DNA from 2 places in the Mesorhizobium sp. Cs1321R2N1 genome. Region 1 is predicted to be linked to the other one. Evidence: riboswitches for the same ligand, from Rfam matches in the RefSeq annotation. Region 1 holds a riboswitch; the other holds the start of a gene.
What was found. A riboswitch is a leader RNA that binds a small molecule or an ion and turns the genes downstream of it on or off. The one in region 1 is predicted to bind cobalamin.
Positions count from the first base shown of each region.

Region 2: linked by a shared signal. The riboswitch ahead of O7A61_RS14275 (CbtB domain-containing protein) and the one ahead of bluB (5,6-dimethylbenzimidazole synthase) in region 1 are both predicted to bind cobalamin.

Region 1 covers NZ_JAPYKP010000031.1:19,683-34,270, reverse strand. The annotation lists gene O7A61_RS11295 (transglutaminase-like cysteine peptidase) at 1-352, shown strand, start outside; gene O7A61_RS11290 (caspase family protein) at 498-3,197, opposite strand; gene O7A61_RS11285 (class I SAM-dependent RNA methyltransferase) at 3,355-4,596, opposite strand; gene O7A61_RS11280 (TlyA family RNA methyltransferase) at 4,593-5,357, opposite strand; gene O7A61_RS11275 (GFA family protein) at 5,529-5,930, shown strand; gene O7A61_RS11270 (hypothetical protein) at 5,927-6,220, opposite strand; gene dxs (1-deoxy-D-xylulose-5-phosphate synthase) at 6,369-8,306, opposite strand; gene O7A61_RS11260 (pirin family protein) at 8,377-9,297, opposite strand; gene O7A61_RS11255 (DUF2277 domain-containing protein) at 9,338-9,604, opposite strand; gene O7A61_RS11250 (exodeoxyribonuclease VII small subunit) at 9,697-9,948, opposite strand; gene O7A61_RS11245 (histone deacetylase family protein) at 9,952-10,878, opposite strand; cobalamin riboswitch at 11,046-11,239, shown strand; partial or broken gene bluB (5,6-dimethylbenzimidazole synthase) at 11,340-11,999, shown strand; gene O7A61_RS11235 (hypothetical protein) at 12,086-13,069, opposite strand; gene O7A61_RS11230 (TetR/AcrR family transcriptional regulator) at 13,156-13,764, opposite strand; gene O7A61_RS11225 (MFS transporter) at 13,884-14,588, shown strand, end outside.
Region 2 covers NZ_JAPYKP010000045.1:7,816-22,403, reverse strand. The annotation lists gene O7A61_RS14335 (cytosine deaminase) at 1-82, opposite strand, end outside; gene O7A61_RS14330 (ABC transporter permease) at 87-935, opposite strand; gene O7A61_RS14325 (ABC transporter ATP-binding protein) at 922-1,746, opposite strand; gene O7A61_RS14320 (ABC transporter substrate-binding protein) at 1,758-2,762, opposite strand; gene O7A61_RS14315 (RidA family protein) at 3,030-3,413, shown strand; gene O7A61_RS14310 (creatininase family protein) at 3,471-4,274, shown strand; gene O7A61_RS14305 (tyrosine phosphatase family protein) at 4,279-4,788, opposite strand; gene cobD (threonine-phosphate decarboxylase CobD) at 4,785-5,831, opposite strand; gene cbiB (adenosylcobinamide-phosphate synthase CbiB) at 5,830-6,804, shown strand; gene cobO (cob(I)yrinic acid a,c-diamide adenosyltransferase) at 6,801-7,415, opposite strand; gene cobU (bifunctional adenosylcobinamide kinase/adenosylcobinamide-phosphate guanylyltransferase) at 7,417-7,932, opposite strand; gene O7A61_RS14280 (CbtA family protein) at 7,925-8,728, opposite strand; gene O7A61_RS14275 (CbtB domain-containing protein) at 8,744-8,923, opposite strand; cobalamin riboswitch at 8,960-9,156, opposite strand; gene O7A61_RS14270 (aromatic ring-hydroxylating oxygenase subunit alpha) at 9,295-10,464, shown strand; gene O7A61_RS14265 (MFS transporter) at 10,469-11,668, opposite strand; gene O7A61_RS14260 (heparan-alpha-glucosaminide N-acetyltransferase) at 11,904-12,902, shown strand; gene O7A61_RS14255 (methyltransferase family protein) at 12,899-13,369, shown strand; gene O7A61_RS14250 (MerR family transcriptional regulator) at 13,462-13,848, opposite strand; gene mgtE (magnesium transporter) at 13,988-14,588, opposite strand, start outside.

The DNA of each region.
Region 1 (14,588 bases):
CATCAAGCCCGTCAGCAACTACGATCACTGGGGCACGACGATGGACCACTGGGACTATCCGGTGGACGGCAAGGGCGACTGCAAGATCTACGCGCTCTACAAGCGCAAGCTTCTTCGGGAGGCGGGATTTCCCCGGCAGGCGCTGCTGATGACGGTGGTGCGCGACCTGAACAATGAGGGTCACACCATCCTGACGGTGAAGACCGACAAGGGCGATCTCATCCTGGACAATATGGTCGACGAAATCCGCCCCTGGAATGCAACCGGCTATTATTTCCTGAAACGCCAATCGCAACAGAACCCGAACATCTGGGTTTCGCTCAACCAGCGAGGCGGCACGCCAAAAACCTGACGGATGCCGCCAAGCTCGTAGTTTGAGCGGCCGGAGCGAACCGCCCTTGACGGGCTGACGCGCCACAAAGCAGCGATCCACTCTCTCGCTAGGTCACGGGCGGGTTGCGCCCGGCGAACGGGAAGGTGACCCCCGCCGCGACAGCTTACTGGTTGCAGGCCGGTTCGCCTTGCTGTCCGCAAGACGGCTTCTTCTTGACCTGCTGTGGCGGCTGCTCCTGCGGGAGACGCCGCTCTTGCATCCGCTGTCTCGGCTGCGCGCGAAATTCCGACTTCGGCTCCGATCTCTGCGGCCGGAGCACCTGCTCGTTAGGCCTTTCCGGCCTCAACTGACGCTGCGCATTCTCGTTCGGCCTGATCCTGAGGTTGCGCTGGACGTTAACCTCCGGGCCGGCGGCGCCCTGTTCGCTGTTCTGCAGCCGGCGCAACGTCCTGCCCCTGTCGTTCCTGCTGACAGAGCCCTGATTCTCGTCGGAGAACACGGCCGGATTGTTCCTCCTGAACCGTTTTTGCACGCCCGATCCGTTGTCGGTTGGCTCATCGCTGACGGTCGGCAGTCTGCGGAACTTCCTACTCTTGTCGTTTCCGCTGGCCGGGCCTTGATCCTGGTTGGAGAACACCTCCGGATTGTTCTTCCTGAGCCGCTCCTGCACGCCAGGCCGATTTTCGGCCGGCGCACCGTTGACGGTCGGCACCTTGCGCAACTTCCTGCCCTTGTCCTTTCCACCGGCCAAGCCCTGATCGTTTGGTTCGACAGCGGACTGGCCGGCGGACAAGTCCCTGCGCGTCAGCTTTTTCGGTTTGCCGGTGTTCTGGTCGGAGAAGGCGTTCGGATTGTTTTTCCTGAACCTCTCCTCGGCACTCAGCCTGTTCTCGGCCGGAGCACCGTTGACGGTCGGCAGCTTGCGGAACTTCTTGCCCTTCTGCTGAGCCGTGCCCTGCTCTCCGGTAACAGCAGCACCGGCATTTCCGGTCGCCTCTTGGTTGCCGCCCACGATGCCTTGCTTGCCAAGCTGCTTCCTGGACTTATTGCTGGGCAAATTCTCACCGTTCAGCGCCGGCTTACCGTTGACGAGCGGCAGCTTTTTACCGTTGGCTCCTGGCAGGGCGTGGTCGGTTTCAAGCTTGCCGGTCGAAAAGTCCTTCGACAGCGGAGTCGCGGCACCAGGCTGCTGGCCCTGTATCACACGCTGGCCAGGCTTCTGCGGCAAGCCACCCTGTTGCTGACTGGACGGAGTCTGATCGGACATGGCGTGACCGGACATGGCCGCTCTCTTTTTCAGCAGCGGCGGCAGCGCGACCCTGGCCGCCAGTGCAGCCGAGCCGGCCCCAACCGTGCCTCCGGCCGTGTTCTGGCCTGTAGTGAGGCCACCCTGAGCATTGTGATTGATGGTCTCGTTTTTGATCGTCGTGTTGATGTTGTTGATGACGGTCGTGTTGTGGATGTTGTTGAAGATGATGTCGTTCGGCGGCGGCACGATGTGACGCGGCGGGTTGATGAACGCAGGTATCGGCACGAACACCGGCGTTGGCAGGACGAAAACGTCGACCGGCGGCGGCGGCGCCACCAGCACGACGAAATCCGGCGGCGGCGGCGGCAGGAAGATCACCGCGATCGGCGGTGGCGGCTCGAAGTCGAAATCGGGATCGTCGAAATAGAGCACCGGCCTGTCGACGTAGACGATTTCCTCCTCCGGCGGCGGCGGCAAATCATACTCATAGACGGTGAATTCCTCCGGCGGCTCCAGGGCCGCATCGAAATGTTCGAGCCGCCGGCGCGCGTCCCAAGCATGCGGACCATGCGGATAGCGCCGCAGATAAGACCAATAGGCTTCCGGCGTGTCCTGTAGCCAGGTCTCGCGCCACGTCATCGCCTCGCGCCGCGCGGCGATGATGGCGCGCACGCGCTTGGCCATCGGATCGTGTGGATAAGCGCCGAGGAAATCCTCGTAGCCGCGCATCGTGTCGCGGTCGAGAGCCGCGACATAGGCGTCATGAGCGTTGAAGTCGCGGATCGCCCTGGTCCGATTGGACCGGGATTCGGCCTCCGAAACCTTGGGTGCGGGGGCGTCCGCGGCACGGTCGAAGAAGACGAACGGCGTGGTGATTTTCGAGGCATTCCACGGCACTTCCGCACCTTGCGTCACCTCGTTGACGCGCAGTCGTGTGCGGTCGAACACGTCGTCAAGCGACAATCCGCCCGCGCGTATCATCTCGGCCAGCGCCTGGGCATAGGCGCCGTAGGGGCCTTTGCTTTCGGGCGCGACCGTTCCGGGAGCGGCGTTGAAGGCAATCAGCATGTTCGGATCGGGATCGACCAACGCAAGGCCGCCGGCCAGCGGCTCTTTCCACTTCGGGAAGGGATTTGGCCGCGCCGCGTCCAGCACGACGATGTTGACCTTCGTCGGCAATCCGGCCAGCGACCTGGTGACATCGGAGAGCCGCATCGCCTGAAGCGGCACGTCGGCTGGACTGGCAATCTGGGCATCGATCGGCAAGTAGTAATTCTCGCCTTCGAACTGCACGCCGTGGCCGGCGAGATAGACGAAGACAATCGCGTCGGGACCGGCGGCGGAGACCTTGCCGAGGAAATCACGCAATGCGCCGCGCAGCGATTCCTGATCGACATCGCGCGCCCCGACCACATCGAACCCGGCCGCCTGCAAGGTCTGCGCGATCAGGCCCGCATCATTGGCGGCGGTGGCGAGCTCGCCGGACTGATACGCGCCGTTGCCGATGACGAACGCCAGGCGCTTTTCACCTTGGGCGAGGGCCCCCGTCGCGGAGCTGACCGCGAAAAAGACAAGAGTGACGATGAGGCCGATGAATTTCTGAAGCGTCTGCATGTCCGCTATCGCCATCGATTCATATTAGTAACGACGAATAGGTCGAAATGTTTCCCAAAGATGCGAAATTAGAAACCCGCACAAAGGCGGCTTTAGGGTGCAATTTCGTCGAAAGAACAGAGGCTTCAGAAATTTCCTGCGAACCGGCGGTCGTGACCTACCGCCGCCGCTTCGGCTTCCCCAGCAACGCGACGGCCTCGACATGGGGCGACCACAGGAACTGGTCGATCGGCGTCACGCTTTTCAAGGTGTAGCCGCCGTCGATGAGGATGCGCAGGTCGCGAGCCAGCGTTACCGGGTTGCAGGATACCGCGGCAATGAATGGAACATCCGAGCGGGCGATCTGCTTCGACTGGTCCTCGGCACCGGCGCGCGGCGGATCGAAGACCAAGCCGTCGAAGGCGTCCAACTCCTTGAACGTCAGTGGCCGGCGAAACAGGTCGCGTCGCTCGCCCGTCACCCGCTTGATGCCTGTCGCGAAGCGGGATCCCCGGTCGAGCGCCGAAAGTGCGGCCGCATCGCCTTCGACCGCGTGCACTTCCGACGTCGCGGCCAACCGCAAGGCGAAGCTGCCGCAACCGGCAAAAAGGTCGGCGACCCTTTTTGCACGCTTCAGATGTCCGCCGACGATCTCGGCCATGGTCTGTTCGGCTGCCTCGGTCGCCTGCAGGAAGGCGCCCGGCGGTAGCGCCACCGCGACGCTGCCGAACATGACGACCGGCTTCCTTGGCTCAATGACGATCTCGTCATCGATGGACAGTCTGGCAAAGCCCTGTGCAATGACAAAATTGGCGGCGATACGGCGCTGGTGCTCGCCGAGCTTGCCGGACTCATGCACCGCGATGTCGAGGCCGGAACCCGTAACGGTTACCGCCATCCGGAATGATTTGGTGGTGGCGCATATCAATTCGGCCAGCGCCCTCAGTTGGCCGAGTGCCGCGACGATCTCGGGCAGTGAGATCGGGCATTCGGATATGGAGATGATCTCCGGCGACAGATGGCGATTGAAGCCGAGCAACATGCCTGTTTCGGTGCGCCGGGCGGCAAGCACCACACGGCGGCGCGACTGCGGTGCGCAGCCGACCAACTCTCCGATTTCGCACTCGATGTCCTTGCCCTTCAATGCGTGCACCACCTTTTCACGCTTCCACTGTCGGTAGGCTTCGGCTTCCAGATGCTGGAGGGCACAACCGCCGCATTCGGTGAAGTGGCGGCAGGCGGGTTCGATGCGCAGCGGCGAGGCCTCCAGCACCGCCATCAGCGCCGCACGATCCCTTTCGCGCGCGGCGGTGACGGTCTCGCCCGGCAGCGTGAAGGGAATGAACAGATCGCCGCTTTCGGTTTCGGCGATACCGTCGCCCTGCGATCCGAGCTTTCGTATTGTGAAGCGTGCGCTCATCGGTCCTTGACCCCACCGAGCAGGAATTCGCGATTGCCGTCGCCACCTTCGATCGGCGACAGATGCAGGCCGAGCGAACGCCAGCCGGGAACGGCATCCAGCCAATCCTGCAGCCGGCCCGCGACCCGGGCGGCATCGAAAGGATCCTTCAACAGACCCCCTTTGCCGATCGCCTCGCGGCCCGCCTCGAATTGGGGTTTGACCAGAAAGACCGCGCCGGCACCGGGCTTGGCAAGAGCAAGTGCCGGCGGCAGCGCAAGTTTCAGCGAGATGAAACTGACGTCGGAAACGATGAAATCCGGACTGCGACCGGCAAGATCGGCGGCCGTGAGATCGCGTGCGTTCAGGCCTTCGATCACGGTTACGCGCGGATCAGCGCCGACATCAGGATGCATCTGGCCGTGCCCGACATCGATTGCCGTGACATGGGAGGCGCCGCGTTCGAGCAACACCTGGGTGAACCCGCCTGTCGAGGCGCCGATGTCGAGGGCTTCGCGGCCAGCGGGGTCGAGGCCGAAATGGTCCAGTCCGCCGATAAGTTTGAGCGCCGCGCGCGAGACATAGCCTTGCGCCGGATCATCGATGACAACAAGGCATTGCGGCGAAACGTTCTGACCGGGCTTGCGGGCAATGGCGCCGTCAACCGTCACCGTGCCGCGCTCGACCGCGTCGCGGGCACGCGAGCGGCTGGCGAACAGCCCGCGCTGGACGAGCAGGTCGTCGAGCCGCTGGCGTGTGCTGGCTGGCAGAGGCGAATTCATCGGCCTTCTCTGACGAAAGCCTGCGGTGAAGGCAAGAACATTACACCGAACAAGGTGACGGTGTGCGAGAGCGGCTGGTGCAGCGAGCCAAGCCGCGGCTTGCGCGCATCGCATCGGGTCCGGCAGAATATCAGTCGAGGAGGACCACTGTTGTCGCAACACGGAGGACGAATGCTGACGGGAACCTGCCACTGTGGCGCGGCCCACTGGACCCTGGAAGGCGATCCCGGCCCGGTGACGGCCTGCAACTGCACGCTTTGCCGCCGCTATGGCGCGCTGTGGGCCTATGATTATGTCAACGAACGTATTCGCGTTTCAGGGCGGACGGCCAGCTATACGCGCGCCGGCAAGGACGCGCCGTCACTTGAAATCCTGTTCTGCCCGATATGCGCCTGCGTGCTGGCATGGCGCGGCTTGCGCGCCAGCGATTCTGGCCGAATACGGATCGCAGTCAATGTGCGGCTGGCACCACCCGAAGCCGTCGCCGACTTGCCGATCGACCATTTCGATGGCCTCGACACTTACGACGATCTGCCCCGCGATGGCCGCTGTGTGCGCGACATGTGGTTTTAAAAGATGGTCCGTAAAACCTGGCGCTCGACAGCGGGAGACAGACCATCGTCCCGGTTCCCCGACGCCTGTTCACCTGGATGTTCGGTCACAACAGCGGACGGAGGTGCGGGGTCCGGCAGCACCACAAGCTGCGGCACCTGCTTGTAGGAAAAGCCGCCGCGAATATCGCCAATCTTGCCGGCGACAATGCCTAACGCCGCCTTTTCAAGATTGCGGTCGTAGGGTGTTTCGGCCGCAGCCGGCAAGACCATCACGGCCAAGAAGGCCGCGCCGCACAGAAGCGTCTTCATTGTTGTTGTCTCCTTGCCTGACGCCGGTCTAGCAGGGTGCCGTTGAAAAACGGCCAAGGGACACAGTAAGCGAAACGCCAAACGGCAGCGTTAACAACGCGTTACAAAATAAAGCCGGCAAACTGATCCAAGCTGTTCAGGTTTTGATTCAGGCGCGCTGGGCGCGGACCGTATGGCCGAGGGCCGTGAAAACAGTGCGCACGATCCCGGCGGCGTCGAGGCCGGCGTCGGCATACATCTTCTCCGGCTTGGCGTGGTCGGTGAAGGCGTCCGGCAGTACCAGCGGGCGTACCTTCAGGCCATTTTCCAGCAGTCCTTCATGGGCAAGGAACTGCAGTACATGGCTGGCGAAGCCTCCAATAGCGCCCTCCTCCACCGTCACCAGCACCTCATGCGAGCGGGCCAGCCGGCGGATCAAGTCCTGGTCGAGCGGCTTGGCGAAGCGGGCGTCGGCAACGGTGGTGGAAAGCCCGGCCGCGCCGAGCTCTTCGGCGGCGATGAGGCAATCCTGCAAGCGCGTGCCGAAGGACAGCAGGGCAACCTTGCTGCCTTCCCGGACGATGCGGCCCTTGCCGATATCGAGAACCGAGCCGCGCTCGGGCATGTCGACGCCGACGCCGTTGCCGCGCGGATAGCGGAAGGCGATCGGCCCATCGTCATAGCTGGCGGCGGTGCGCACCATGTGGCGCAACTCCGCTTCGTCGGCGGCGGCCATCACGACAAAGCCCGGCAGGCTTGCCAGGAAGGTGGTGTCGAACGCGCCGCAATGGGTGGCTCCATCGGCGCCGACAAAGCCGGCGCGATCGATGGGGAAACGCACCGGCAGTTTCTGGATCGCGACATCATGGACGACCTGATCGTAGGCGCGCTGCAGGAAAGTCGAATAGATCGCCGCGAAGGGCTTGTAGCCTTCCGTCGCCAGGCCGGCGGCGAAGGTCACCGCATGCTGCTCGGCGATGCCGACATCGAAGGTCCTCGACGGGAACACCTCGCCGAACAGATCGAGGCCGGTGCCGCTCGGCATGGCGGCGGTGACGGCGACGATGCGGTCGTCATCGCGGCCCTCCTGGATCAGGCTTTCGGCGAACACCTTGGTGTAGGCCGGCGCATTGGCCGGCGCCTTGGCCTGCGCGCCGGTGATGACGTCGAATTTGTTGACGCCATGGTATTTGTCGGCGGCCGCTTCCGCCGGCGCGTACCCCTTGCCCTTCTGGGTGACGACATGGATCAGCACCGGACCCTTGCCGTTGTCGCGGACATTTTTCAGGACCGGGATCAGATGCTCCAGATTGTGACCGTCGATCGGGCCGATGTGATAGAAGCCGAGTTCCTCGAACAAAGTGCCGCCGGTGACGTAGCCGCGCGCATGTTCGACCGCGCGGGTGATGGCTCGATCGGCCCGCTTGCCGAGATAGGAGGTCAGTTTCTTGCCAAAGTCGCGCAAGCCGATATAGGCCTTGCCGGAAGCCAGGCGCGCCAGATAGGCGCTCATGGCGCCGGTCGGCGGCGCAATCGACATGTCGTTGTCGTTGAGGATGACGATGAGGCGGGCATCGAGCGCGCCCGCATTGTTCATCGCTTCATAGGCCATGCCGGCCGACATTGCGCCGTCGCCGATGACTGAAATGACATTGTTGCGGCCGCCTGAGAGGTCGCGGGCGGCGGCCATGCCGAGACCAGCCGATATGGACGTCGAGGAGTGGGCGGCGCCGAACGGGTCATACTCGCTCTCGGCTCGGCGGGTGAAGCCCGACAAGCCGCCTTCCTGGCGCAAGGTGCGGATGCGGTCCCGGCGTCCGGTCAGGATCTTGTGCGGATAGGCCTGATGGCCGACATCCCAGATCAGCCGGTCATCGGGTGTGTTGAAGACATAATGCAGCGCCACTGTCAGTTCGACCACGCCAAGGCCGGCACCGAGGTGGCCGCCGGTGTGGGAGACAGCATCGACCAGTTCGGTGCGCAGCTCGGCCGCCAGTTGCGGCAATTCGCTCTCGGCCAGCGTGCGCAGGTCGGCCGGGACGCGAACCTTGTCGAGAAGCGGCGTATGCGGCGTTGCGTTCACGTTGGGCCCAGACTCTCTTTTCATCGGCGGGATAGGCCGCCGGCTGGCGAAAGTAAATGCGTGTCGGTGACGCGGATGGTCAGCCCCTCACCGCTCAGCCTTCCGGCAGCGGAATGAATTCTTTCTCATCGCCAGGAACGATATCGAAGCGGCCGGTCTTCCATTCCTGCTTGGCCTGCTCGATGCGCTCCTTCGACGAAGAGACGAAATTCCACCAGATGTAGCGCTTCGAACCGAGCGAGGCGCCGCCGAACAGCATGAAATGCGCACCGGTTTGCGACGATATGACGATCTCGTCGCCGGGCCGGAACACCAGCAGCCGTTCGGCCGGAAAGACGTCGCCCGAAATCGAGACTTCGCCCTCCAGCGTGTAGATGGCGCGCTCTTCCGCATCGGCCGGGATTTTGACGCTGGCACCGGGCCCCAGCCGCAAATCGGCGTAGAGCGTGTCGGAATCTGCCCGCACCGGGGACCGCAACCCTTGGAAGTCACCGATGACGACGCGGCCGCTGACGCCTTCGGCATCGATCTCTGGAAGCCGCAGCGCCGCTGTGTTCTCGAACACCGGTGCAACCTCTTCCTTGCCGTCCGGCAGAGCCAGCCAGGTCTGCAGGCCGGAGATCGACATCGGCGCGCCGCGCAATTCCTGCGGCGTGCGCTCGGAGTGGACGATGCCACGGCCCGCGGTCATCAGGTTCACGTCGCCGGGCTCGATCACCATTTCGGTGCCGAGCGAATCGCGATGCCTGATCTTACCATCGAACAGATAGGTCACTGTCGACAGGCCGATATGCGGGTGCGGACGAACATCGAGCGCCTGGCCGGCGCGCATGATCGCGGGGCCCATGCGATCGAAGAAAATGAACGGCCCGACCAGCCTTCTCTTGGCGGTCGGCAAGGCGCGGCGCACCTCGAAGCCGCCAATATCCTTGGCGTTGGGGATGACCATCAGTTCGATCTGGTCGCTGGCGAAGGCATCGCCGGCCTCAGGGTCTTCCCCCGGGAAGAAGCTCATGAACTCTCCTGGTCAGCGCTCGGTGGCCGCTTTGGACATGTCAGGCGAACCGGATCGCCGCCTTTGCTCTCAGTTTGGCTGCCACCTCTTCGCGATTGCGCGGATGCTGGTGGGTTTCCAGGGAATCAAGCAATTCGCGTGCGGATGCCGCGATGGCTTCGACCGCATGATCGAACGCATGCTGGTTCTGTTTCGACGGTCGCGTCGTTCCGCTGAGCTTGCGGACAAACTGGAGTGCCGCGTCGCGGACTTCGTCATTGGTTGCCGGCGGATCAAAATTGAACAGGGTCTTGATGTTTCTGCACATCGCTTCCGTATCTCCTCTTGTCCGTTTCAATCGGGACGAGTTGTATCCTCAATCATGATCGTGTCCAAAAGTCGGTAAGCCTGCTCCGGACCTCAGTCCGCGTCGAGCGGCTCGGTTCCAACCGGCTTGCCGTCGCGCGACAGCCTGATCTTCTCGACCTTGTCCTCGGCGGCCTTCAGCAACCGGTCGCAATGCACCTTCAGCGCCTCGCCGCGTTCGTAGATCCGGATCGACTGGTCGAGCGGCACGTCGCCACGCTCCAGATCATCGACGATCTTCTCCAGCGCGTCGAGTGCCTGCTCGAAGCTCATCGCCTTGACGTCTTCGTTGATCTCACCAGTCATCATTCATCCTTTCATCAGTCGCCCGACATGGGCGCCGACCGAAAATGCCAATCCCTGCAGATCGTAGCCGCCCTCGAGCACGCTGACGAGCCGGTTGCCGCTATGGCGTGCGGCGCGCTGCATCAGTTGGCCGGTCGCCCAGTCGAAATCGTCCTCGGTAAGATTGATCTCCGCCAGCGGGTCGCGATGGTGCGCGTCGAAGCCGGCCGAAACGATGATCAAATCGGGCGCGAAATTGTCGAGTGCCGGGAGCACGCGCGACAGGAAAGCATCGCGAAAAACCTCGCTGCCGGTCTGCGGCGCCAGCGGCGCGTTGACGATATTGCCGGCGCCGGTCTCGTTCTTCGCGCCGGTGCCGGGATAGAGCGGCATCTGGTGCGTCGAGCAATAGAGCACCGAGGGATCGTCCCAGAAAATATCCTGCGTGCCGTTGCCGTGGTGCACGTCCCAATCGACGACGGCGACACGCTCCGCACCATGCTTCTTCTGCGCATAGCGGGCAGCGATAGCCGCAGTGTTGAAGAAGCAGAAGCCCATGGCCGTGGTCTTTTCGGCATGGTGGCCGGGCGGACGAGCCGCGACGAAGACATTGTCGGCGCGGCCCGCAAAGACGTCGTCGACGGCGGCATTGGCGGCGCCGATCGCGGTGATCACCGCCTGCCAGCTCTTCGGGCTGGCGGTGGTGTCGGCGTCGATGCGGGCGAGGCCTTCAGCGGGAATGGCGGCACGCACGCGCGCGACGAAATCGGCGGGATGCGCATAGAGGATGGTCGCCTCGTCGCCTTGCGGTGCCTCGGCGCGGTCAAGCGCGGCAAAAGCTTCGTCGTCGAGCACGCGCTCGATGGCGCGCAAGCGGTCGGGCCGCTCGGGGTGACCTGGCGGGGTGATGTGTTCGAGGAAGATCGGGTGCGTGTAGAGACGAGTGGCCATGTCCCCCTTATCTAGTGCCCCGGCGCCGTGATGGCCATGCGTTGCGGCTTGATCGCTGGGGAAAATCACGCCTGCGTCCATTCATGTCGCTGCGGGCATTGGCGTCGCCGGCGCTTCGGCGTAAGGTCGCCGCCACTGCCTGGTGCCTGCCGGAGGTTTGTTTTAGCCGCATTTCTGCGACGCCAAGTGATTCCACTTGGGAGCAAATGCTCTGGCGGGAGAATCGGGAACACGGTTTGATGCCGTGGCGTGCCCAACGCTGTGAGGGGGACCGCGCCGGTAAATGCCACTGTCGATGACGGGAAGGCACCGGACGTGGGTTGATCCCGAGCCAGAAGACCGGCCTGGCAGGCATCGTCATCCGCATGGTCAGGCGGATGATATCAGAGCGACGTGCGCCCTCCTGGACGCACAAGTACGCTCTGAGAATTTGAACTGCTGCAATCGCAAGGGGACAAGCGATGCCGGAAGCTATGACCGCTCCAACGGCCGATGGATTTGATCAGATCGCGCGCGACGCGGTTTACCGCGCCATGTTCACGCGGCGCGACGTCCGCAGCCATTTTACATCGGAAGCGATCGACGACGAGGTGCTGGCGCGGCTTTTGCTCGCCGCCCATCACGCGCCGTCAGTCGGCTTCATGCAGCCTTGGAATTTCATCGTCATCCGCGATGCCGCGCGACGGGCGGAGGTGCGCGATCTGTTCTTGGCGGCGCGCGAACAGGAACTGCCGGCAATCGAGGCGGACCGGCGGGCGCTTTACCGCAAGCTCAAGCTCGAAGGCATCTGCGAAAGCGCATTGAACATCTGCATCACCTGCGACCGCGAGCGCTCGAAAGCCTCGCCGCTGGGACGCTGGCACAATCCGGAAATGGATCTCTACAGCACGGTCTGCGCGGTGCAGAATTTTTGGCTGGCGGCACGCGCCGAGGGAGTCGGCGTCGGCTGGGTCAGCATCATCGAGGCGCAAGCGCTGAAGAGCCTGCTGTCCATCCCCGATCACGTGACGCCGATCGCCTATCTCTGCGTCGGCCGTGTCTCGGAGTTCGCGCCAAAACCGGATCTCGAAACGCATGGCTGGGGCCGACGGCTGCCGTTGCCCGACCTGATCATGAGCGAGACTTTTTGTGGGCAAGGCGAAGCGCCGCTCAAATCGACAGTGGCCCGCTTCAGCACTGTTGCCGGTGGGCCCGCCAGCCCAACCGATCAGCGTGTCGCGCCGGCCGTGCCCCAGCGCGAACCGTCGAAGGTGGAGAGCGCCTTGCGCTTGAGTTCCCGGAACTTCGACGAGGCATCGGCCAGCCTGGCGTCCCAGGCGGCATCGGGCACCTGACCCTCGATGGTCTTGAAATAGACCTGCATCAGGCAGGCGATGGCGAACGGCTCGATGAACGCCGCCTTAAAGGCCCAGGCAAAGACGATGGCCAGAACGAAGGCCCAACCGGCGAGCTGTCCTGGCATGACGTAAAGAATGGCGGCTGCCGGGGCCAGCATCAGCAGGAAGATGACGAAGGAGACCCCCCACATGATCACGGCCAGCCAGACGGCGTTCTTGAGCATGATCTTGCCGTTCTGGGCGTAGAGCACAACGCCTTGCCGCGCGGTCTCGAAGGGCGAGGACGAATTGATGCGGATGTTGTAGCCGAGAATGATCTCGTCGACATAGGTCAGCGACAGGCGGATCACCGTGTTGAGGAACGAGACCAGGCCGCTCAGGCCCGGAATGGGCAGGAAAGCCGCGATGCCGCCCAGCAGGCCGGTGATGGCGCGGATGGCGCCCTTGACCAGCTGGTCGACGACGAAAAGGATGTTCGCCTCGGCAAAACGCTCGGTCACAACCCCTTTCGCATAGGCGATCTGGTTCTGGCCGTCGGGTACGTCGTGGCCGTCGATCAGATGCACCATGACGGCGATATGGCCTGCCTTGACGACGTAGAGGATGTATTCGCGAATCCAGTAGACAGCGATCGAGACGAGGCCGAAACCGACAATCCCGCCCCACATGGCAAAGGACAACGGCCCGTCGGGATCGGTGGAGATATGGCCGACGCCATAGCCGACCGAGGCACCGGTGCCGGTGGCCATGATATAGGCCAGCGTGATGCCGAAATAGACGATCATACGAAAGACGATGAAAGGCCAGGTCCGCATCATGATGGACACCGACCTGCCGATATCGAAATCCCACATACCCCGAATCCCCCAGAGGTGGCTGTGGAGGATGCGCCCAAACCGTCTATTGTCAATTGCGAGCGGTGGCGGAGCCCGATTGCGGGTCAGTTTGGCCGCGCCTCCGGCTTCTCGAGCAGGCCTTCGAGCAATTGCTTGAACGCTGCCACCACCTTCCTCGACGTCGCTTCGGGATCGTTCGAGTTGGCGATCCGCTGCGCGGCCTGGCTGCTCGCCCCGTTGATCAGCCGCGCCGCGGTCTCGGGATCGAGGCCCGGCACGACCACCCCGTCCTGTTGCAGCGCGGTCAGATGATCGGTCATTGAACCGACGCAGGCATTGGCATTCGACCACTGTGCCGGGTCGCCCAGCACGGCCGGACCGTCCCGGAACATGATGCGCTGGATTTCCGGCTCCAGCGCCATTTCGATGTAGGTCGTGCATTCGTCGACGAAATGCTGCCAGCGGGTCGGCGCCCTCGACGCGACCTCATTCACCCGCGCGGCCATTTCCGCATCAATTTGCGCGATAACCGCCTGCAGCAGTCCCTTCTTGTCGCCGAAGTGATGATAGAGGGCGCCGCGCGTCAGTCCGGCCGATGCCGTGAAATCGTCCATCGACGCTTCGGCATAACCGATGGTGCCAAAGGCTTGGCGCGCCGCGGCGATCAGCTTGGCACGCGTCTCGGCGATCATCTCCTTGCGGGGTCGGTGCATGCTCTGGCCTTATCTACATACGCTCCGTATGCCAATTGACATACGCGACGTATGGTCTATCTAACACTTATACGTCTCGTATGTAATTGTCGAATCGCCCCTTGTCGAGGAACAGGATCATGCAAAACCCCTACTCGGAAATCTTTCGCGCTCCTGGCGCCAGGGGCTTTGCCGCCGCCGGCTTCATGGCGCGCCTGCCGATCGCCATGGCGCCGATCGGCATCGTGGCGATGCTGTCGCAGACGCGTGGCGAATACTGGCTGGCGGGTGCGGTTTCGGCGACGTTCGCCTTGGCCAATGCTTTCCTGGCGCCGCAAATATCGAGGTTGGTCGACCGCCTCGGCCAGACGCGGGTTGTCGTCCCCACCACCATCATCTCCGTGCTCGCATTCGCGGCCCTGATCGCATCGGCCAATCAGGACTGGCCGGTATGGACGCTATTCGTGTCGGCATTGCTGGCCGCGGCGATGCCAAGCATGCCGGCCATGGTACGCGCGCGCTGGACCGAGATTTTCCGGGGCCGGCCCGAGATGAACACCGCCTTCGCCTTCGAGTCGGCGGCCGACGAACTGGTCTACATCGCCGGCGCATCGCTGTCGGTTGGTCTCAGCGCCGCGCTGTTCCCGGAAGCGGGCGTGCTCGTCAGCACGCTGTTCCTGGCCCTGGGCTCGACAGCCTTCATCCTGCAGCGTTCGACCGAACCGCAGGTGCGACCGGTGGACCATGGCTCAACCGGCTCGGCTATCCGCCTGGGGCCGGTTCAAATCATCACCTTCGCCATGATCTTCATCGGCGCGACTTTCGCGACGACGGAGGTGAGCACG
Region 2 (14,588 bases), on a different contig from region 1:
CGAAAGCCGCGGCGAGGCCCGGCGTCAGCGACGCGTGAAGCCGGACATTGGCGAGGTGATAGGGACCGGAGGTTGGTATCAAGGCACTAACGCTCCTGCTTCAGTGCGCTTTCGTGCCAGCGCCGCAGAATGAGATGCGAAATCAGCGACAGTACGAGGAAGATCAGGATGCCGGTAAGTGAAATCAAAAATAGCGCCGCGAAAAGCCTGGGTGCATTCAGCCGGTAGCCGGCCTCGATAATGCGCGAGGCGAGCCCCGACGACTGGCCGGTGGCGCCGGCGACGAACTCGGCCACCACGGCGCCGATCAGCGACAGGCCGCCAGCGATCTTCAGCCCGCCGAGGAAATACGGCATCGCCGCCGGCAGTCTGAGATAGCGCAGCTGCTGCCACCGCGTCGCGCCGTTGAGCTTGAACAGGTCGCGCAGATTGCGGTCGACCGAGTTCAGGCCAAGCGTGGTGTTGGACAGGATCGGGAAGAAGGCGACGATCCAGGCGCACAGCAGAAGCTTGGTCGTCTGATTGTCGACATAGATGTTGATCAGCGGAAAGATCGCCACGATCGGCGTCACCTGCAGCACGATGGCGAACGGGAAGAACGACATCTCCACCCACTTCGACTGCGCGAACAAGACCGCCAGGCCGACACCGCCGACAACCGCGAGGAGCAGGCTGAGGAAGGTGATGCGCAAGGTGACCAGCAGTGCGGAAAACAGCAGGCCGGCATCGTTGTAGAGCGTTGTCAGCACCACGCCGGGGCGCGGCAGGATGTATTGCGGAATCGCGTTCCACACGCAGATACGGTCCCACAGCCAGATCGCCAGGACCATGATTGCCAGCGGCAGCACCCAGCGACCGATCCGCTCGAGCCGCTCCTGGCGCACGCGCCGCGCTTCCTCGGGGTCGAGTTTCAACGTGCCGTCAATGACCGTCATGATGCGAGCCCGCAGTTGAATTGATGGCGTTGACCAGCACATCCGAGGCCTGCCGGCAAAGGGCCGCATAATCCGGCGAGGTGCGAAACGCCTCGTCGCGCGGATAGGATGCCTTGATGGCGAGTTCGTCGAACACCCTGCCCGGCCGCGCCGCCATGACGACGACGCGATTGGACAGAAACACGCTTTCGAACACACTGTGGGTGACGAAGACGACGGTGAAGCGTTCGTCCTGCCACAGTTCCAGCAGGTCGTTGTTGAGCTTGAAGCGGGTGATCTCGTCGAGCGCGGCGAACGGCTCGTCCATCAACAGCACGCGCGGCTTGGTCACCATGGCGCGAGCGATCGAGACGCGCATCTTCATGCCGCCCGACAGTTCGCGCGGCACGGCGTCTTCGAAACCGGTCAGGTGCACACGCGCCAGCATCTCCGTTATCGCTGGAACTGCCTTGGCGCGGGAAATGCCTTTCAGCCTGAGCGGCAGCCAGACATTGTCGAAGACGCTGGCCCAGGGCAGCAGCGTCGGCTCCTGAAAGACGAAGCCGATATTCGCGCGGTCGAGCGAACCGCCGCCACGCCAGTCGAGCACACCTGATGTCGGCGTCGACAGGCCGGCAATCAGCCGCAGCGCCGTCGACTTGCCGCAGCCCGATGGTCCGAGCAGGCTCAGGAAATCGCCTTCCCGGATCGTCAGGTCGACATCGCTGAGCGCCGTCACGCCATTGGAAAAGACCTTGCCGACGCCACGCAGCGCCAGCAGGATCGGAGCCATGTCCGAGGCGGGCGTTTGCGCCACCTTTTCCCGCATCATGCCGGGCCGGCCTATTTCTTCAGCTCGAGCCCGACACCCTTGTTGACGAAGGCCAGCGTGTAGGCCTTCGTGATGTCGATGCCTGCAGGCGTGACCTTGGCCTTGACCATCTTGTCGTAGAAGCTCTTGATCCGCGCATCGGTCATGGCGCCGATGCCGAGCTTCTCGGTGTCGCCGGAATCGGCAAGGCCGAACTTCTTCATCTGGTCGATCGAGAAGGCGATCTGCTCGTCGCTCATGTCAGGATTGTCTTTCTTGATTAGATCGTTGGCGGCCTTGTTGTCGCCGTAGAGGTACTTGTACCAGCCCTTGGCCGAGCCATCGACGAAGCACTGGACCACCTCGGGCTTCTTGTCGATCGTGTCCTGCATCACCTCGATCGTGGTCGAATAGGTGTCCCAACCATAGTCGGCGAGCAGGAACTGGTTCGGCACGAAGCCGCCTTCCTTCTTGACCGCGAACGGCTCCGAAGTGACGTAGCCCTGCTGGATCGACTTCTTGTTGGCGAGGAAAGGAGCGGTGTTGTAGGTGTAGGGCGCGCGCTTTGAAGCGTCGAAACCGAGTTCGATGACCATCCACTGGAAGAAGGTCTGCGCACCTTCATCGCCCAGAATGTACTGCTCGGCGTTCTTCAGGTCTTCCCATTTGTCGAGCCCCTCACCGGGGTGGGACATGATGACCTGCGGATCCTTCTGGAAATCGGCGGCCACGACACGCATCGGAATGCCCTGCTGGACGGCATCGAAGGCCGACAGCAAGTTCCCGCCCATGTAGAAATCGATCTTGCCGGCAAGGAGCATCGGCCGGCCGCTGACCTGCGGGCCGCCCTGCATGATGGTGACATCGAGGCCGCAGGCGGCATAGGTGCCATCCGCCACGGCCTGATAATAGCCGCCATGTTCCGGCTCGGCGAGCCAGTTGGTGCCGAAAGTGACTTTTTCATTCGCCGCCGCGCCCAATGTGCTGGCCGCAAGGAGAGCCACCACCGCGACCGAAATCTTCTGTTTCACGTACATTCACCACCACCCTTTATTTGCACCGGCGCGCTGCGCGCCGTGCTTGACACCAAACATTCAAGAAGCAAGACACATGCCACCGGCGTCGCGCGCCGGGACCCGCCCGCCTGCACCACAGCCATCTGCGAAAGCCGGAAAGGTCGTGCTGCACCGAAGGGCATCGTGCCTATTTTTTGAACGCCTGTCCACAATCGCACCGGCGACATGCACCGCCATCTTGATGGTGCATGCATCCGGCCTTAGGCTGGCGATATCCAGGAGATTGCCATGTTCAAGTTCCTCACCCCGAAGTCGATCAAGCCGCCCTTTGCCCGTTACAGCCACGGCGTCGAGGTGGCGGCCGGCAAGCGGCTGGTGCTGTGCTCCGGTCAGGTCGCCATCACGGCGGACGACCAGATACCGGACGACGCCGGCGCGCAGGCCGAACTTTGCTTCAAGAACATCGCGGCGATCCTGGGCGAAGCGGGGCTGGGATTGCCGGACATCGTGCGCATCAACGCCTATGTCACCGACCGCGCGCATCTGCGGCCCTATATGGAGGTCCGCGACCGGCTGTTTTCGAGCCCGGCGCCGGCCTCGACGCTGATGATCGTTTCCGGCTTTGCCCGGGCCGAATTCAAGGTCGAGGTCGAGGCGATCGCGGCCGGGTGATCGACAGGCCGGGCACACCGCGCTAGGTCTGCCCTGACTCATTTGAAGAGGCGTGACATGACCGTAGCAAAAAGACGCGTCTGGTGGGGCGACTATCGGACCACCGAGTATGCCTCGATCGATCCCGAGACGACGATCGCCGTGCTGCCGGTCGCGGCGATCGAGCAGCATGGGCCGCATCTGCCCGTCTCGACCGACACTTCGATCATGAACGGCATGCTCGACACGGTGATCACACGCCTGCCCGAGGACCTCGATATCCGCATCCTGCCGGTCCAGGCGGTGGGCAAGTCGAACGAGCATCTGCACGCGCCGGGCACATTGACCCTGCCGGCAACGACGCTGATCGAGGCGTGGACCGAGCTTGGCCTGTCGATAGCGCGCGCCGGCGTGCGCAAGCTCATCGTCGTCAATTCCCATGGCGGCAATGAAGAGATCATGGGTATCGTCACGCGCGAACTGCGCGTGCGCGAAAAGATGCTGGCGGTGAAGACCAGTTGGCAGCGCTTTGGCCGTCCGGCCGGCATGTACACCGAACTCGAGGACCGCCACGGCATCCATGGGGGCGATGTCGAGACTTCGCTGATGCTGCATTTCCGGCCGGATCTCGTCGACATCGGCAAGGCCGACAATTTCGTTTCCAACGTCGCCGACGCCGAGAAGGAATTCGCGCTTCTGCGCCAGACCGGCACGCATGCCTTCGCCTGGATCGCCAGCGATCTCAACCCGAACGGCGTGGTCGGTGACGCCAGCATTGCAACGGCAGAGAAAGGCCGATTGACGGCGGAACATCAAGCCGATGGCTTCATCAGCCTGGTGCGCGATGTGCGCAAGGCCAAGCTCGCCGAGTGGCTGAAGTAGCCGCCTAAATATCGATCTTGAGTGCGAACGGCGTGCCTTCGAAGGCGTCGGCGCCGCGCCCGATCGCTTCGATCGCCTCGATCATGCGGCCATTGCGCTCGAGCAGCGTGTCGGCCACAGCGATCAGCCGTGGATTGGGCGTCGCCGAAGGCGACAGCGCGCGCAGCGTCTGCGCCAGTTCCACCTCGTCGCGTTTCGGCGCCAAAGCCGCTGCGATGATATAGGCCGAGGCGGTTGAGCGGCTGATGCCGGCATAGCAGTGCACGACCATCGGCTTTGCGCGGTCCCAGCGGCGCGCGAAATCAAGCAGGTCGCGCACATGCTCCTCGCCCGGCATGGTCATCCCCTCCTGCGCCACGGCGATGTCGTGCATGACCAGATGCAGATGGTTTTCCCGGGGGATCGAGGCTGGTCGAATTACGTCCGTTCCGGCGGCAAGCAGCGACAGCATGCGGTCGGCGCCGGTCCTGGCAACGGTTTCCTCGATCTTCGCCAGCGAGCAGACATGGATCATTGTTTCGAACCTTTCGACCGATCCTCACGCCGCGACGCCCATTCGGCAAGGGCCGATTCAAGCCTGCGCCATTCCTCCTCGTTTGCCGGCAGGCCGGCGCGCAGGGCATTCGGCCGGTCGGAGAAATGCCGGAGCAGGATGCCACTTTCGCCAAGCGCGGAAAACAGGCCGCCGGCATCGGGCAGGCTGAGATAGCGGAACAATATGGTGCCGCCCGCGACGCGAACGCCGAACCGGCCAAACAGCGCATCAACCCGCACCACCTCATCCGCCAGCGACGCTCGCATCGCATCTTGCCAGTCGAGATCGGCGAGCGCGCGGATGCCGTATTCCAGCGCCGGTCCGGCGACGGCCCACGGCCCGAACTGCATGTGCAACCGTTCAGCCGTCGGCGCATCGGCAAGTGCGAACCCAAGCCGCAGGCCGGCCAGACCAAAGAACTTGCCGAAGGAACGCAGCACGACAATGCCGCCCTGGCCGACGTCGGCGGCGAGGCTGTGTTCGCGTGGACCGACATCCATGAACGCCTCGTCGACGACCAGCAGCCCGCCCTTGGCGCGAAGTCCGTCAGCCAGCATCAGCAGCCGGTCGCGCTCGATGATGCGCCCATCCGGATTGTTCGGATTGACGATGATGGCGAGGTCAGCGTCGACCAGCGCCGCGAAATCGGCGACCTCGACCACCTCGTGCCCGGCAATCGCTGCCGCCCGGGCGTGTTCGGCGTAGGTCGGCCCTAGCACCATCGCCTTGCCGGGCCTCACCAGCGAGGCTACGCGCGGCAGCAGGATTTGCGTCCCGGGCGCCGCCACCACGTTTCCCGCGGAAGGCGCGCCATAGGTGTTGGCCGCGATCTCCATCAGTTCGCGCCCACGCGCGGCCTCCGGCAACCGCCACAGGGAGGTGGCGGGCAGGTCGAAAAGCGGGTAGGAGTGCGGATTGATACCGGTCGAGAGGTCGACGAAAGGCAGCACGGCATTGGGGAAAAGCGCCCTTGCCCGGCCAAGACTTCCACCATGGTCCACCGCTCCTTCAAGAAGCCTCATGTCAGTCCTGATCGCTTTCCTGTCATTGCTTGTCGAATTCGTCCTTGGTTATCCCGACTGGCTGTTTCGCGCCATCGGCCATCCGGTGACGTGGTTCGGCAGGCTGATATCCTTTCTCGACTTGAGGCTCAACCGCGCCACTGATCCCGACGCACTGCGTCGCCAACGTGGTGTCCAGGCGCTTTTGGTCATCGTGCTGGTGCCGGCGCTGACAGGTCTTTGCGTGCAGCTCGTTCTGCTCTGGTTCGTCCCCTTGGGATGGATCATTGCCGTCCTTCTGGCAACATCGCTTCTGTCGCAGAAGAGCCTGCATGAACATGTCGAAGCCGTCGCCGACGCGCTCGACAGTGGAGGCCTCGACATGGGCCGCGCCGCCGTCTCGCGGATCGTCGGCCGCGATCCCGAAACGCTGGACCGGGCAGGCGTCTGCCGTGCGGCGATCGAAAGCCTGGCGGAGAATTTTTCCGATGGCATCGTCGCCCCCGCCTTCTGGACCGGCGTTGGCGGGCTGGCCGGCGGCGCCGCCTACAAGGCGGCCAACACCGCCGATTCGATGATCGGCCACCACACCCCACGCCATGAGGCGTTCGGCTGGGCGGCGGCGCGCTTCGACGATTGGATCAACCTGCCGGCATCGCGGCTGACGGCGCTGCTGATCGTGCTCGCTTCCTTCTTGGTCGAGGGCGCCGACCCCCACGGCGGCTGGCAAGCGGTACGGCGCGACGCGAAAAAACACCGCTCGCCCAATGCCGGCTGGCCCGAAGCGGCCATGGCCGGCGCGCTTGGGCTCGCGCTTGCCGGACCACGCAGCTATGGCGGTGTCATGGTCGACGACATCTTCATGGGCGAAGGCGGCCGCCGCGATGTCGACAGCGGCGACATCAGGCGCGCGCTGAAACTCTACCGTGTCGCTGATTTCCTGCTGATTGGCTTGTTCGGCCTGATCGCGGTGATCGCTGTTCTGGTTTTCTAAAACTCGATGCCCTGCTGAGCTTTCACGCCCGCCGAGAAATGATGCTTGGTCAAACCCATCTCGGTGACCAGATCGGCAGCCTCGACCAGCGCTGGCTTGGCGTTGCGGCCGGTGACGACGACATGCAGGTCCTCGCGCCGGCCTTTCAGCGCCACAACCACCTTATCGAGATCGAGATAGTCGTAGCGCAACGCAATGTTGAGCTCGTCGAGCACGACAAGGCTGATCGAGGGATCGTCGATCAATTCCAGCGCCTTGGCCCAGGCGGCCTCGGCAGCGGCGATATCGCGCTTCAGGTCCTGGGTCTCCCAGGTGAAACCCTCACCCATTGCGTGCCAGACGACGCGGTCGCCGAAGGCGGCAAACGCATCCTTCTCGCCGGTATGCCATTTGCCCTTGATGAATTGCACGACGCCGACGCGCTTGCCGTAGCCGAGCATCCGCAGCGCCAGCCCGAAGGCGGCCGTGGTCTTGCCCTTGCCGGGACCGGTGTTGACGATCAGCAACCCCTTCTCGACCGTCTTGCTCGCAACCTCGGCGTCCTGCACCGCCTTGCGCTTGGCCATCTTGGCGCGATGGCGTTCTTCATCCTTGTCGTCGATGTCAGTCATTTCACTTCACCTTGAGCGGTAGCCCCGCCACCATCAGCAGCACCGTGTCGGCAACCGCGGCGACCCGCTGGTTGAGCCGGCCGGCATCGTCACGAAAACGCCGGGCCAGCGCATTGTCGGGCACGATGCCTTGCCCGACCTCGTTCGACACGACGAACCACGGTCCGCGCGGCCGCGACAGCACGTCCGCCAGCCGTCGGCACTCCGCCTCGACGTCGTGACCGGCCAGCATATGATTGGTGAGCCATAGCGTCAGGCAGTCGACAAGCACCGGCTGATCATCCGGCAAAGCCTCCAGCGCTTCGGTAAGGTCGAGCGGCGCGTCGATGGTCGACCAGCCCTCGCCGCGCCGGGAGCGGTGCAGTGCGATGCGCTCATGCATCTCGTCGTCATAGGCTTGCGCCGTGGCGACATACGCCCATGGCGGGGGCAATGCCATCGCCAATGTTTCGGCGTGCGCGCTCTTTCCGGAGCGCGCGCCGCCGATGATGAAAATCAGCTTGCCGCGATCAGGCAAAGCTGTCGCGCAAGCTGGTCGCCGTGCCGGTGAAGCGCCTGCGCACCACGCCCACGACCGCGCCGAGCACCAGCCAGAACACCAGATTGGTCACCGTCACCGCCACCACGAACTGATGGTGCAGGCCTTCCGGGATAGGCGTCTCGAAACTGTCGGGCTGCGGCGCGCCGACGATGTGCGGGGCAACGATCAGCAAGACGGCAAGGATGGTCAATGGCAGCGATCTGCGAAACACGATCAGGCCAAGGCCGATGGCGGTCGCCGCCGCCGTCGCGGTCCACCAGATCTGGCGCGCAAGCAGATCGGCCGCCGGCATCGCCGGCAGTTCCGGCTGCAGGCCAAGGCCTGGTGCCAGCGTGAACACGGCAAAGCCGGCCAGCCCCCAGAACACGCCCTGGCGCCAATTGCCGACGCCGCCGGCAAACTCGGAAACCGCGACCAGGACCAGCGCGAAGCCGATGCCGGTGACGATATTGGCAACCACGCTGAAGGCGAAACGCTCGAAACCGTCGGCCGGCGCCCAGCCTTCGTCTTCCACCGCCGGCGCCATGGCGTCGGCGGTCGCGGGCGCGGCAGAGCTCATCGCATTCCCAGCGGGCGCGACCGTGCTCACCGCATCGTTGCTGGCCGCCGGTGCGGCCGCGTGGTCATGGTGATGGCCGCCGCCGGCCTTTTCGTAGACTTCCGCCTTGAGGATCAGCGGCACGGTCGCATAGGCCTGCATGCAGGCGAGAACGACACCGGCCACAAGCCCCGCGATCGCCGCGACGAACACGACGTTGCGAAACAGATTCATGATGTCAGATCCTCGTTAGTGGCAGGGAAATGCCATCGAGTGGCGATAGTCGTGGGCGGCATTGTGGACCGCATCGATATGCGAGAAACCGACAAAGCCAACGACGAACATGCCGAGCAGCGCCGCGAGCGCGAGCTGCATGAAGCGCGCCTGCGAGGAGACGGAGGCGCCGAGGGAGACGGAAGCGGTAGTCATGTCTTGTCCTTTCGCCCTCCACCCGAGGGCATCGAAGTCAGTTTCCTGTCGCCGGCAGGTCTCCTGGCTCGCGGATAAGCGCCCTTCCCCACCTTCCCGAAGGAAAACCTTCAGTGGCATATGGAGAGGACTACCGCACACAGTTGCGGGGGCAGCCACGACATTGGGCAAAACCTCGCCCGCACCGCATTCCCTCTTGGCTCCAAAAAGGAACCGACGACGTTGGTGACTATAGGGAAATTCGCCGCGCGCGGCAAACCAAATTCCGACAGCCGCCAGCGCAGGAGCGTCGTATCGGCAAGGCCGCTCCCCTCCTGATTGACAAACTTCATGGCCGGGTGTCGGCTGCCAACCCTCACAGGAAGCCAGCCATGCAGCCCGATGCCAGCGAGCGCGAGCCCTATAACGGCCTGACCCGAACCGAGCCGACGCTGCCCTCATCGGCCTATTGGGACCAGGAGACCTATCAGCGTGATCTCGACGCCATCTGGTACAGAAATTGGCTGCTCGTCTGCCGCGAGGCCGACCTTGCCCAGCCTTTGGCATTCCGCACCTTCCGCGTCGGTACGCAGGAAATCCTTGTTCTGCGCGACGACGCCGGCGCGTTGCATGCCTTCCACAACACGTGCCGGCATCGCGGTTCGCAGCTTTGCCAGGAAGGCGAAGGACACCTGAAGGCGCGGCTGATCACCTGCCCGTATCATGCCTGGTCCTATTCGCTGCGTGGCGATCTGGTGCGTGTACCGTCGAAATCGCTGCCCGACGGCTTCGACAAGGCCGACCACCCGCTTTATCGCGTTGCACTCTCGGTGTGGCGGGGCTTCGTCTTCGTCAATCTTGCTGAAGATGCCGCCGGCTCAGCGCTGTCATCCTTCGACCCGGCCTCCGGCGACCTCGGCAACTGGCCGCTGGACACGCTGGTGTCAGGCCATGTGCTGCGCAAGGTGATGAACTGCAACTGGAAGATTTTCTGGGAAAACTTCAACGAGTGCCTGCACTGCCCGGGCGTCCACAAGGACCTGTCGCGGCTGGTGCCGATCTATGGCCGCGGCCTGATGAGCCGGCATGACGATCCCGAATGGACGCGCCATGCCGACAATGATGCGCCGGAATTCTCCGGCGGCCTGCGCGCCGGGGCTGAAACATGGTCGCGTGATGGGCAGACGCATGGGCCGGTTTTCCCCGGCTTGACGCAGGCGGAACGCACCGCCGGCCAGACCTATGCCACCAGCCTGCCCTCGATGTTCATCGTCGGCCATGTCGACTATGTCAGGACCGTGCGGCTGGTGCCGCTCGGTCCCGAACAGACCGAATTGACCGCCGAATGGCTGTTCGCGCCCGAGGCGCTCGCCGCCACCGATATCGACAACATCGTCGCCTTCGGCACACAGGTGCTGGAGGAGGATGCCGCGATCTGCGAGATCAACCAGAAGGGCCTGCGCTCGATGCGTCATACAGCCGGCGTGCTGATGCCCGAGGAATATGAGCTGCACGGCTTCCACAATTGGGTGCGCGAGCGCCATGCTGAGCTTTCGCTCTGATTTTTTAGAGGGATTTAGGCAGGTAGCGCCAGGTCATGAAGCCGCAAAACGCCGCCAGCAGGCCGAGCGTGACGAACACCGATCCCAATCCGAAGAAGGCCAGCACCACCGAATAGACCAGCGGCGGCGTCAATTCGGAAAAGTCGAGATAGGTGCGGTAGACCGCCGCCATCTGCGCGCGTTCATAGGAGCGCACCGAGCGCATGAAGGCGGTCGAGCCCAGCGCGTCGAGCGCGATGGTGAAGAAGGCGCCGCACAACAGGAAGGCGCCGGTCAGCAACGGCTCTGCCGCTCCGACCGTGCCCGCCGCCAGCAGCGACGCCGACATGGCGAAGTAGGCAAACGTCATGGTGCGTCGGCCGCCAAAGCGTTTTCCTGCCTTGCCCCAGAAGATCGCCATGAACAGCAGCGCATTGCCGGCCGAGACCAGCAGGCCGCCCGCCAGTTCACCCTCGCCGGTGATCACCATGAACAGCGGTCCATAGACGAAGAACGTCGTCCAGAAGCAGGACCGGCCGAAGGCGATCAGCCAGGCGAGCCTGAGCCTTGGCTGCGCCACGAAGCGGCCGATGTTGGCGAGCGGATTTGCCGGCCGCGTCTTGCCCGGGCGGATCGACGGGTTGTCGCCCAGCCGGTAGGTCCAGAACAGCGCCAGCAAAGCCATGGCGAAAACCGCCACCGCGCCATGCGCGGCATAGATGCCGAAATGCGCATAAAGGAAAATGCCAAGCGTCGGCCCGCCCGTCCAGGCAACCATCGACCACGCCATGCGCAGCGATTCGGCCTGCATGAAGTCGGTCTTGCGGATGTGGTCCATGATGTAGAGGTTGAGTGTGATCGACAGCGCACTGGCGCCCATGACGCGGCACAGCATGCCGGCGAGTTGTCCAGCGAGCGTGTGGGTGACGAAGAACAGCGAGCCGATGGCGAGCAGGCAGGCGCCTGCCGTGTAGACCCAGCGCCGCGCGAAGCGGCGGATCAGCATCGGCATGAACAAGGTCACCGACAGGCCGAGCATGGATACGACGGTGTAGAGGATCGAGACGATCTGCTCGTTGTGGAGTATCTCGTAGGCCTGGATCGGGATGACGCTCGACACCATGGCGCGGGCGAAGGACTCGACCGCGTAGAGCGAGGCGAAGGTGCGCGCATCCGCGGCCTTGAGGGCCGGAAGCCAGATCGGATGGCGCACATGCGTGGACATTGCTTCCCCAAAGCAGAATCGCGGCGTCAAATCTGCCGTGGATATTTCAGGCCCATTAAGAGGAAACCGACGCACACCCGGCAAAAAGCGAAGCCGGTCAAAGGCTTTCCCGCGCTGGCCCAATTCGGCGGCTGGCGCGGGCTCCGCCGCGCGGTCAGGCCAAGGCGACCGGTCTTCTTCTATCCAGTGCAACCGTGATAGTCGTCTTGGAGGGGCTGAATCAGATCGCGAGACCATGAGCATCCACACGCCGACCGCACCCGTTCCGGAGCCATCGAAGCGCATCGTTGCCATCGATATTTTGCGCGGCATCGCGCTGATCGCGATGGCAAGCTACCATTTCACCTGGGACCTGGAATTCTTCGGTTACACCGACCCCGGTCTCACCGCCTTCGGCTGGTGGAAGATCTACGCCCGCTGCATTGCCTCTACCTTCCTGTTCCTTGTCGGCGTCAGCCTCTATCTCGCCCATGGCCGACAGATCCGCTGGAACTCCTTCTGGAAACGGTTCGCCATGGTCGCCGGTGCGGCGGTCGCCATCTCGGTCGTCACCCGCATCGCCACGCCGGATGGATTCATCTTCTTCGGCATCCTGCATGAGATCGCGCTCGCCAGCCTGCTTGGCCTCGCCTTCCTGGGCCTGCCGGCGCTGCTGACGCTTGTCGTCGCCGCGCTGGTCATCGCGGCGCCAGTCTACCTGCGCTTCGAGGCACTCGATCACCCTTGGCTGTGGTGGATCGGCCTTTCCGCCGTCAATCCGCGCTCCAACGACTACGTGCCGCTTTTCCCCTGGTTCGGCGCGGTGCTTCTCGGCCTCGGAGTGGCGAAACTCGCTTCCGCTTCCGGCATACGGGCACGCCTGGCGAGCCTCGTGCCCGGCCGCTGGGCCAATCCACTGGTCTTCATCGGCCGCCACAGCCTGGCCTTTTACCTGATCCACCAGCCGCTGCTGATCGGTAGCGTCTGGCTGTTCTCGCAACTGATGCCGGCGCAAGTCGAGCCCCCGCAGGTCAATTTCCTGAAAACCTGCCAGCGCTCGTGCGAGCAGATGCGCAACGCAACCTTCTGTTCGAGCTATTGCGGCTGCATGCTTGATACGCTGCAAGGCGAAGGATCACTTGATCGGCTCTTCAACAACGACCAGACTGCGGACTTCAGGGCGCATCTGTCCGATCTTGCCGCAACGTGCACCGCCAAGACGGACGACAAGATAACCGAGGGAGGGACACAATGACCGAGCCGAAGCCTGGAGTGATACCGTGGCCGCCGGTGATCTACGCTGCCGCAATCGCCATCAGCATCATCCTCGGCATGCTGTATCCCTTGCCCTGGATCGGAGACCTCCTGGGCGACATTCTGTTCGCCGCCGGTTGGGTGGCGTTGTTCGCCGTCGCCGTACTCTGGTTCACCGCGATCCGCACCATGATGCGGGCCAGGACAACGCTCAATCCCAACGCCGTGCCCGATCATCTCGTCACGACCGGCCCCTTCGGCGTCACCCGCAACCCGATGTACCTGGCCAACACGCTGCTGTTGATCGGCGTTGCCTTCGTCTCGGGCATCGCCTGGTTTTTCCTGTTTGCCTTCGTCGCCGCCTTCGTCACCCAGAAGGTCGCGATCGAGGGCGAGGAAAAGATATTGGCGGCGAAATTCGGCAAGAAATACCGCGACTATGCCAAGCGGGTGCGGCGCTGGATCTGAGCCAGCGTTAAAGTTGCCAATCTTCCCCCTTGTGGGGAGATGTCCGGTAGGACAGAGGGGGGCGCTGTCCCGCCAACATCTCGAAATTTCGGCTAGGTGTTGACCCCGAGTTCGACCAGCCGCTCGACGCAAGACTCCTCGGCCTGATCGAGTTCGGCCAGCGTCTCCTCGAGGTCGCGGCGCTTTTGCCTGAGGTCCTCGCGTTTTTCCTCGATGCGCTTGATCATCAGCTTGAGCTGCCCGACCTCGCCCGGCGGCTCCTTGTACATCTGGATGATCTCGCGGATCTCGTTGATCGAGAAGCCGAGCCGTTTTCCGCGCATGATCTGCCGGATGAGGTGACGATCGGAAGGGCGAAACAGCCGCGTACGGCCGCGCCGCACCGGCTGCACCAGTCCCTCGTCTTCGTAAAAACGCAGCGTCCGCGTCGACACGTCGAATTCGCGGGTCAGTTCGGTGATCGAATAATATTCCCGCATTGTCACTCCATGCCGGAATTCCGGGTGATCGCCATGCGGCGTCGCCCATCTGTCCCGAACCAAACCCTTGCCCGCCGGAATCGACGCGGCACCCCGCACGAGCCTCGCACGGCATTTACGTAAAAGTCAATTAAGACGCTTACCGGACGCCGAACCACCAGGTCGCGAGGCCGAGGAAGGCAAAGAATCCAACGACATCGGTAACGGTGGTAACGAAAACCGCCGAAGCGACCGCGGGATCGACCTTGAACCGGTCGAGCAGCAATGGAATCAGGATGCCGGCAAGGGCCGCCACGAACATGTTGATGATCATCGCCGCCGCGATGATGCCGCCCAGATTGGGGTCATGGAACCAGACAGCCGCGACGATGCCGATCAGGATGGCGAAGACGATACCGTTGATGAAGCCGACACCCATTTCGCGGCGGATGATGCGGCCGGCATTGTAGATGTCGAGATCCCTGGTTGCCAGCGCCCGCACGGTGACGGTCATGGTCTGCGAGCCGGCATTGCCGCCCATGCCGGCCACGATCGGCATCAGCACGGCGAGGGCGACGATATGCTCGATCGTGCGATCGAACAGGCCGATCACCGATGCCGCCAAAAATGCCGTCAGCAGATTGACGAGCAGCCAGGGAACGCGCGAGCGCGAGGTCGCCAGAATGCTGTCGGAGAGCTCCTCGTCGCCGACGCCGCCCATGCGCAGCAGGTCCTCCTCCGCTTCCTGCTGGATGACGTCG